DNA from 2 places in the Shewanella sp. 6_MG-2023 genome. Region 2 is predicted to be linked to the other one. Evidence: predicted binding sites of a transcription regulator. Region 2 holds the regulator's gene; the other holds the start of a gene.
The links. Region 2 encodes MetJ, which represses methionine synthesis genes. Its sites were predicted from a motif close to TAGACGTCTAGACGTCTA; they were not measured.
Positions count from the first base shown of each region.

Region 1 (4,437 bases), on a different contig from region 2:
TTTAGGTGCGTCGGCACCAAGATAGGTTGTATCCCATTCATTTGCTTCTAACGCTGTGGCAACCATCCATGAGCCAATTTGGTGTTGTTCAGATGCCGCGCAAGTTACCAATATCTTTGGTTTAGTTATTTCTGGAAGGTCTAGGTGCATTAGCAGCCCAGTGAGCACACGATTGGTAATGGCTGTGGCTAAATGTTCGGTGGATACTGATACGTCACCATTTTGCCAAAGCAAACCTATTTGATAGAGAGCGGGCTGAGCCTCATTATTAAAAAAACGCTCAAAGTCTTCCCATGTAGTGACTTTACTGAATGCATAGCTGTAGGCGTTACGGTGATCACCTGTAATAATATAGTGGAGAAAGGGGTTATCCATTGCAATAAACTCTTCTTCTCGGTTGCCTTTTATTAGGCTACAGCACTCATCATGGGCCCTAAGCATCCAATCGTATATTTGCACTAATTGTGCAGCCTCAATTGGTGGAATTGTCTTTAAAATCAATTGCTGCCATTTTTCTAGTTCTTCTTTAAAGTAGAGAAATGGCACCCCTTGAGAATGATAAGCCTGATAGACCCAGGGAAGTGCTTTCACTAAAGCGGTTCCATCACGGGATTCAATAACCTGGGAGATAAACCCAAGGTGGTTGCGGTGATTATTGATTAATAAGTCCAGCGAATTGCCATTTAAAAAACGACTTTGCTCGGGCTTTGAAATCCAGCGATTAATTTCTACCAGCATTTCTTCACCGAATTGACAATATGCATTAATGGCATTGTCAGTCACTGTGGCAAGTAGTGTATTGAGTTTTTGGCTATCCATAGTTAGTCCTCAATTGAACAGATACAAATTGAACTTATGCGCGAGGTTAAAAGTCGACAAAACCTAATGCTATTATAGTCATAATAAAGCTCATTGCTGGTTATCATTGAAGCAAAAGTAGTAAAAAATTAGGCAAGTTTAAGTGATGACTGTGCCTTTGTTTGAAATGCGTTGATGAGATAACTGAGGGCCTTTAGCGCTGTTGGTTAATGCTTCGACTTAGCAAGCACCTTGCTGACTTATAGGCTAACACTTGACCTTTAACCATTACTGCTAATTTACAGTTATCCCCCCATATTTAATTCAACAATAACTGATATTATTGGTTTTTTTCAATATTTAATTGTGGTTTATGTGATTTTTTAGAGTCAATATAAGCGCTTATGGCTAAGCCATTTGTTACTGGCGCTTGACGCTGAAAGCTTGCCTTATGGCGGCTATTAACACCATAGGGCAAGATTTTATCGCTGAGGACTATTTATTTAGCACAAATTGATCAATTTGATTTTGGGCTAAGGCTTGATCCATGGTGCCCTTTAGCAGTTTGTACATCAAAATCGAGGCATCAATCTCAGTTTTACGGTTAGTTAAACTTTCAATATTCAGCCCTAATGGGATATTAAGCGGAATAACCGCGGCTAAAATTTGCAGCAGGTTACTGTGGTTAATCTTAATTGACTCATACAGAGGATCTTCTGCCGACAAAATACGCTGGCTGGTAGCTTCGGGTACCGACACACCTAACCAGTTGATAAATTCCAGAGTTTTAGCACTGCCGCAAGGTGAAAATGTCAGGATGATGCGATTAGGCTTGATATTGTTTAACGCACATTCTTTGGCGTAGCTGGTTAACATATCAATGGTTGCTTGGGCGTTATACACCGCCTGAGTGATGTAGTATTCACAGCCTTGGTTTGATTTACCTAACAGGCGAATATGTTCATTTTTTTTACTTAAATGGCGCTCTGCAATGGCCACGCCACCAAGGTAGAACGCTTGAGAGTGCGCCGCTAATACGCGGTAAGCGTCATTTAATGGTAATGAACTTGCAACCTGAGTCGATGGCGATCCCACTAATACCAAGTCTCTGACATTATTTTGATACCAAGCGCGGGACAACCACTCACTAAAGCCCTGTTCATCAAGACCGGCAACGCTCTTATAAGCAATAACTGGCTTGCCTGACTTTTGATTGATTAGCTGAGCGTAAGTACCAGAGTCATGAGTGGCTTTAAAGGGAAAAGGCCTTGGGGTATCAATGCGGCTGGTTTCATCCTGAATATCGTAGATGATCAAACCATCAAAGTTTATCTCATCAAGGCGAGCTAACAATTTATCAGCGATAATACTGACCGATTCAAAATCAGTATCGATTTTTGGTGGGGTTGTACCAATAAAATAGATCCCACGGTGATGATCGGATGAACGCTGTTTTAATGATTTTTTCATGTTTAGCCGTCTAGATGGATGTTATCTCCATTGTGTCTTAAATTTTGACCCTTGTTAAGCCCGAAAAAGGGTATTTTTTGAAATAATTAATAACCACTTAAATTAGTCGGCGATAAGTTTTAACTCAGATGATTTTATCTGTCTGTGGGTTTGAATATAGAGCAAGCAGAGTCACATTTTCCCTATTAGTTGTGGTTAATGTACTTGGCTGAGGAGGTGACTTTATTGAGTTATCGCTGCGCCGTTTAATGCCGCAATTCTGGCATCGGTTGATAAATTGATGAATTTAGGTGCGGCAGTAACCGCTAGAATGGCAAGAATAATGATAACGACTACGAGCTCAATTAAGGTAAAACCCTTATTATGGTTAAGCGCCATGGCTCAAAAATCCATTTATTCAGTTTATTATTTGGCAGCGATGTTATTTCAAATGGGCTGCTACCCCTACTTATCTACTTGAATAAAAAGTTTTTTATTTATAAGAGTTTAGTATTTTTGATCTCCCTTAAATTAGCCTGTGACATAGTGTCGCAGTTTGTTGGTTTTAAGTTGAAACCTGTTCTGGTTAATTTATAAATGTCCGCACAAATATTATAGGTTTGTCATAGGACTGTTTATGTACCGCTCTAAATTGATGATTTCTATCGCTGTCGCTTTAGGTTTTTTACCCACTTCCTTCGTTCAAGCCACTGAGGCTAATCCCACAGACACTCAGGCTGTTGAAACCACCCAAGAAAAAAAACACAAGCAGCACTGCGATAATAAAAGCTGTGATGACTACCTTGTGGTGACTGGGGAGTTAATGCGCGATCCTGCCAAAGTTGTCACCGATCCCAAAAAGCCCAGATTACCGCTGCCCGCTTATGACGGTGCAGGTTACTTAAAAACCATCCCCGGTTTTAGTATCGCCAGAAAAGGCGGCGCAGGTGGCGACCCTTCTTTAAGAGGCATGGGCGGTTCACGCATCAGTATTGTTGATGATGGCCAGCATGTTTATGGCACCTGTGGCGGACGTATGGATCCGCCAACAGCTTATATTTATCCAGAAGCCTATGATGCCATTACAGTGATTAAAGGCCCACAAACAGTAAAATATGGCCCAGTAGGTTCCGCAGGGACGGTATTATTTGAAAAAGATCGCCATAGCTTTAGTGAGAAAAGCCTTGAAGGTCGCGCCAGCGTAACCGGTGGCAGTTTTGGCCGTGAAGATTACTTAGTCGAAATAAAAGCAGGTACTGAAACCCATTACATTGATTTTGATGCTAATAAGTCTAAAAGCGATCATTATCAAGACGGTGATGGTACCACCATTCAATCCCTTTATGACCGTAATAATTACAATTTTGCTTTAGGTTGGACCCCCGACGAATCAACCGTGGTTGAGCTTGCTTATGGCAGCTCAAGCGGTGAGGCTGAGTACGCTGACAGAACCAATAAAGCTCGTGTGATCGATAATGAAAATGTCACCTTTCTGCTGCAAAAGGATGTTGATTTTTACTGGCTGAATAATATTGATTTTCAGTTATATAGTAATGAAAACGATCACGTTATGGATCAGTTTGACCGCGGCGTAAATGCAGGCACTAATGTCAGACGAAAAACCGCAGGTGGTCATTTATGGTTTGATATTTCAGCCAATGAAAAATGGGAAACCATTGTCGGGCTTGACTATATGGACAGTAAGCACAAAGGACGCAGCATCAATCAAGCAGAAGATAATGGCCTAGATGATTTATTAGCAAAACCCTTTATGCAGGACATGGCTTATATCAATACCGGCTTATTTGTTGAATCAAGTTATCAGCTTAACCAAGGTAAAATCTTGACGGGGCTAAGAATGGATCAATGGCAAACCAGTTTATATGTGGCCCAGCAAGGCAGCCGTGATGATGACTTATTCAGTGGCTTTGTTCGCTACGAGTTTGAGACTGATAAAAGCCAATATTATATTGGCGGCGGCCATGCCCAACGTATTCCTGACTATTGGGAGTTCATGAAGGCAGACAATAATGATTTGTCACTTAAGGCATTTGATTTAGATGCTGAAAAAACCACCCAGCTTGATGTTGGCTGGATTTATCAAGACGATATTGAAATATCCACGGCGTTTTATTACGGCAAAGTGGCAGACTACATCTTAATTGATGCTAATACTGCCAAGACCGCAGC
Region 1 covers NZ_JAUOQU010000036.1:31,007-35,443, reverse strand. The annotation lists gene Q4533_RS17295 (B12-binding domain-containing protein) at 1-819, opposite strand, end outside; gene Q4533_RS17290 (methylenetetrahydrofolate reductase) at 1,294-2,268, opposite strand; partial or broken gene Q4533_RS17285 (type IV pilin protein) at 2,509-2,646, opposite strand; gene Q4533_RS17280 (TonB-dependent copper receptor) at 2,885-4,437, shown strand, end outside.
Region 1: a site for MetJ is predicted at 2,272-2,289, ahead of Q4533_RS17290 (methylenetetrahydrofolate reductase). Genes of this name have one in related genera too.

Region 2 (4,437 bases):
TTGGTTTTCAGCAGTGAATGCCAGTTCAACTTTATGATGGGCAGAGCACCAATATGCTAGCGGCGCAATACCGGCTTGCTCAAGTAATTTGAGTGTGGTTTGAATTAGCGCTTGCTGCTTAAAGCGAAACAGCACCACTTCATTTAAACTGGTAACCACTGGAGCGCTGGCTGACGAACTTTGGGGCGCAATAAGGGTAAAGTCAGTATGTGATGCGTAACTTGAGCGCACCGCGAGACTAACATTAGTATCAAATAAGGGCTGTAAAGTTCGGCTGTGCAGTACTGGCGAGCCGAGTTTAGCTAAACGATCGGCTTCAGCAAGTGACATGCTTTCAAGTAATTTGGCATCATTAATTTTATTCGGATCAGCGTTAAATACCCCTTCAACATCGGTCCAAATAGTCACTCGTTCAATGTCCGCTAAGCTGGCAATTAAGGTGGCGCTGTAATCTGAGCCATTGCGGCCAAGTAATAATGTATCCCCTTTACTGTTGGCGCAGATAAAGCCGGTGATAACTAACCGTGTATTTGGATTAGCATCCAGCAGCTTTTGGACTTTTTCGCGGGACTCATCAAGACGAATATTCGGCACAGGCCCTTCATCAGCCACCAGCAGTGAGCAGGCATCAATATTCGCGGCAGCAACGCCAGACTCTCTTAATAAGGCTGCCATTAATCGTGCTGACCAACGCTCACCAAAGCTTAATACATGATTGAGCTGAAATTCATTGCGCTCTTCAAGGGACAATAAACTGACTAATTGCGATTTATCGGTTGATAGGCGCTCACGTAAATCGCGCGCTTGTTCGTTTGAGAGAAGTTGCTCAATCAGGTTTTGCTGATAGCTCACCAGTACTTGTAGCTCTTCTTGCCACAAGTCACCGTTTTCTCTTAAGGAGAGTAATTTATATAAAAAGTTAGTACTTTTACCCGCAGCTGAAACAACGACTAAATCATCACTGTTGCCATGAGTCAGTAAAATATGGGCAACGCGGCGATAGCAATCTGCATCAGCAAGACTTGAACCACCAAATTTATGTAAATGACTGCGGGCCATTTTTCACTCCTTAAACAACATATACCAGCCTGACTACATGAATATAGCCAAGGGAGATTAACTTAAAGCGCAGCGACAGCAGCTAAGCCTACTTCAATATCGGCAACCAAGTCTTCAGCATCTTCAATCCCGACAGATAGTCGCAGTAAAGTATCTTTAATGCCAGCTTCATACCGTGCTGCAGGCGCCATTGCTCTATGGGTCATGGTTGCAGGTACGGCAACTAAGCTTTCCACTCCGCCTAAGCTTTCAGCAACACTGAAAATAGACAGTGCATTTAAAAAGGCGACCACTTCTGCTTCACCACCTTTAAGTTCGAAACTTAACATAGCGCCGAAGCCTTGTTGTTGCTTAGCTGCAATATCGTGACCTGGGTGGTCTTTTAAGCCTGGATAATACACTTTTTCGACAAGATTGCTGGCCTGAAGTACGTCAATAACTTGCTCAGCATTTTTTTGATGCTCGCGAATACGTACAGCTAAAGTACGAATGCCACGTAAGGTTAGGTAACTATCAAAAGCCGAGCCTGTTAGCCCTAAGGTGTTTGACCACCAGTGTAGTAACTCACCCAGTTCAGGGTCTTTTGCCACCACAGCGCCACCTACAACGTCACTATGACCATTGATATATTTGGTGGTGGAATGCATGACGATATCAGCGCCTAGCTCTAATGGCTGTTGCAAAATTGGCGATAAAAAGGTGTTATCAACCACAACTAAGGCATCGACTTTATGGCTTTGCTCAGCAATAGCTTTGATATCAACAACACGTAATAATGGGTTTGACGGCGTTTCTAACCACACCATTTTAGGTTTCTGAGCAATCGCATCACTGAGTGCTTGCTCATCTGTTTGATCAATCACCAGTAATTTAAATTGGCCTTTGTTGGCAAGATTTGTGAACAAACGGTAACTACCGCCATAACAATCGTGAGGCACAACCAGTAAATCATCGGGGCCTAATAAACTAGTGACCAAGGTAATCGCAGCCATACCGGTACAAGTAACCACCCCAGTAGCGCCATGTTCAAGTTTGGCAATGGCTTCACCTAACACGCAGCGCGTCGGGTTTCCTGAACGACTATAATCAAACTCTCTAGGGTTTTTATGGCCATCAAAAGAATAGTTTGTTGATAGATAAATCGGCGGGACTACAGCGCCGTATTGGGTATCTGACTCGATACCTTGGCGTACTGCTAGCGTAGCTGCGCGATGTTTGCTCATTGTAAACTCCTAAAGAATACACACTAAAGAGATGTCTAGATGGCTAAATGTACCTAAGCTAAGTCACATCGTCAATACAAATCAGCCGTTTAGACGTCTAAACATAAAGAAATCTATTTCCATTCGTTATAGAATAACCGCAATAATTTGACTGTTATTATTTAGCGGTTAAAATCTGCCACGAATCTATCGTATAAAGGTGAGTTAATGACTGAATGGAATGGCGACTATATCAGCCCATATGCCGAACATGGCAAAAAAAATGAACAAGTTAAAAAAATCACGGTATCCATACCTTTAAAAGTTTTAAAAGTATTGACTGATGAACGTACCCGCCGCCAGGTTAATAACTTACGTCATGCAACCAATAGTGAACTACTGTGTGAAGCATTTTTGCATGCCTACACTGGACAACCACTGCCAAATGACGGTGACTTATCAAAAGAAGGGCCTGATAGCATCCCATCTGAAGCAAAAGCTTTGATGGATGCCATGGGAATTGAGTGGGAAGATCTTGATTAAGTCAAGCTAGCGACTAGCGCTGAAGTACTTGCGCTAAAGTACTTGCGCTAAAGCATAAGCCTGCTCAATTAATCAAACACTGCTCGTCATTTAACGCATCGAGCTCTCAAGCTGAGAGTGAGTTGCAGTATTGCGCCTAAAGAGTCGACAATGGAATTTATCGATCCGCAGACCTTGATGCTTGCATCGGTTATCATTTTTCTAGGCGCATTAACCCAAGGCCTTATCGGTTTTGGGCTTGCGGTTGTTGCCAGTCCACTTCTCTATATCATCGACCCACAATTAGTCCCAGCCCCTGTGATTATGATGGGTTTTTCCATCGCCTTATTGACCTTATTGCGTGAACGTACTCAACTGGAGTTTAATGGGCTGCAATATGCGCTGCTGGGGCGAATACCTGGTGGCTTTATGGGCGCAGGTTTATTACTGTTTGCCCCCCAAGCAGTACTGGGGTTAGCCATTGCCTTTATTGTCGGCGCAGCGGTGTTGCTGAGTATTTTTAAGATCACAGCGCCAGTAAATCGGCTTTCGCTATTTATTGCAGGTGTCTTGTCGGGGGTATTTGGAAATATTGCCGCCATTGGTGGGCCACCATTAGCGATTTTATTAGCCGGTAAAGATGCGCCGCAGTTTAGAGCCGCGCTATCGATCTTTTTTGTTTTCAGCTCAATGATCGCACTGATTATTTTAATGCTTGCAGGCTTAGTGGAAGAAAAGCATCTGTGGTTGTCATTGATGCTATTGCCATCTGTCATACTCGGAAATATTGCCGCAGGAAAGCTAACCAATAAGGTTGATAAAAATAAGACTCGCATCGCCACTATGGTGTTATGTAGCTTAAGTGCATTATTGCTAACCCTTAAGTCGTTAATTGAATTATCAGCAGGCTAGTCGATCATCTTTTTGTGGCAGATATAAATGCAACAATGATGACAGCTAAAAATGATAACGCTTAAAAGTGATAAGAAGTTTGCAGCACAGCGCCAATGGCATCATCACCATAGCTGCCGCTCATATCCAGCTTAAAGGCTTGGCCGATGGCAAAGCCGGTGCCGAAAGAGTAAATATCTACGCTATTATCTTTTAAGTCATGGCGGTAGCCCATGCGTAAAAACAGCCAGTCAGTGGCTTTAACTTCACCGCCCACTCGCCAATACTGCACCGCATCAAACTCGCTAAAACGGCTTTGCTCCACCAGATCAATATCCGTGGTTAAGGTGACTCTGGACCAATCATAAGCAGCTCCCACTGTGACTAACGGCTCAATTTGGTATTCAAATGTCCGTCCTTGAGCTTCAACTGTGGTTATTTTTTTACTGAATAAATTACGAGCAGACAGCCCTAAGGTTAAGCTTTCTGTTGGCTCAATAGCCACCCCAAGATCAAGGTTAAATAAGCTGTCATCATTTCGATATTTATCATCATCAAAATCATCGACATCAAAGTTATTGGCACTGGCACTGTAATGATAGGTATCAATGCGTTGAAACTTAGGTGAAATCCCAACTTTTACAGGCATGTTAACTATAGATAGTGGAAAGCTTAACGCCACCCCAAAATCTGTGACTCCGGCGGCTAATACAATGCCTTGAGAGTCTAAGTCAGTGAGATCTGCAGGAGGGTTGGCGGGATC
Region 2 covers NZ_JAUOQU010000025.1:68,359-72,795, forward strand. The annotation lists gene Q4533_RS14720 (bifunctional aspartate kinase/homoserine dehydrogenase II) at 1-1,059, opposite strand, end outside; gene metB (cystathionine gamma-synthase) at 1,122-2,282, opposite strand; gene metJ (met regulon transcriptional regulator MetJ) at 2,490-2,804, shown strand; gene Q4533_RS14735 (sulfite exporter TauE/SafE family protein) at 2,955-3,695, shown strand; gene Q4533_RS14740 (conjugal transfer protein TraF) at 3,757-4,437, opposite strand, start outside.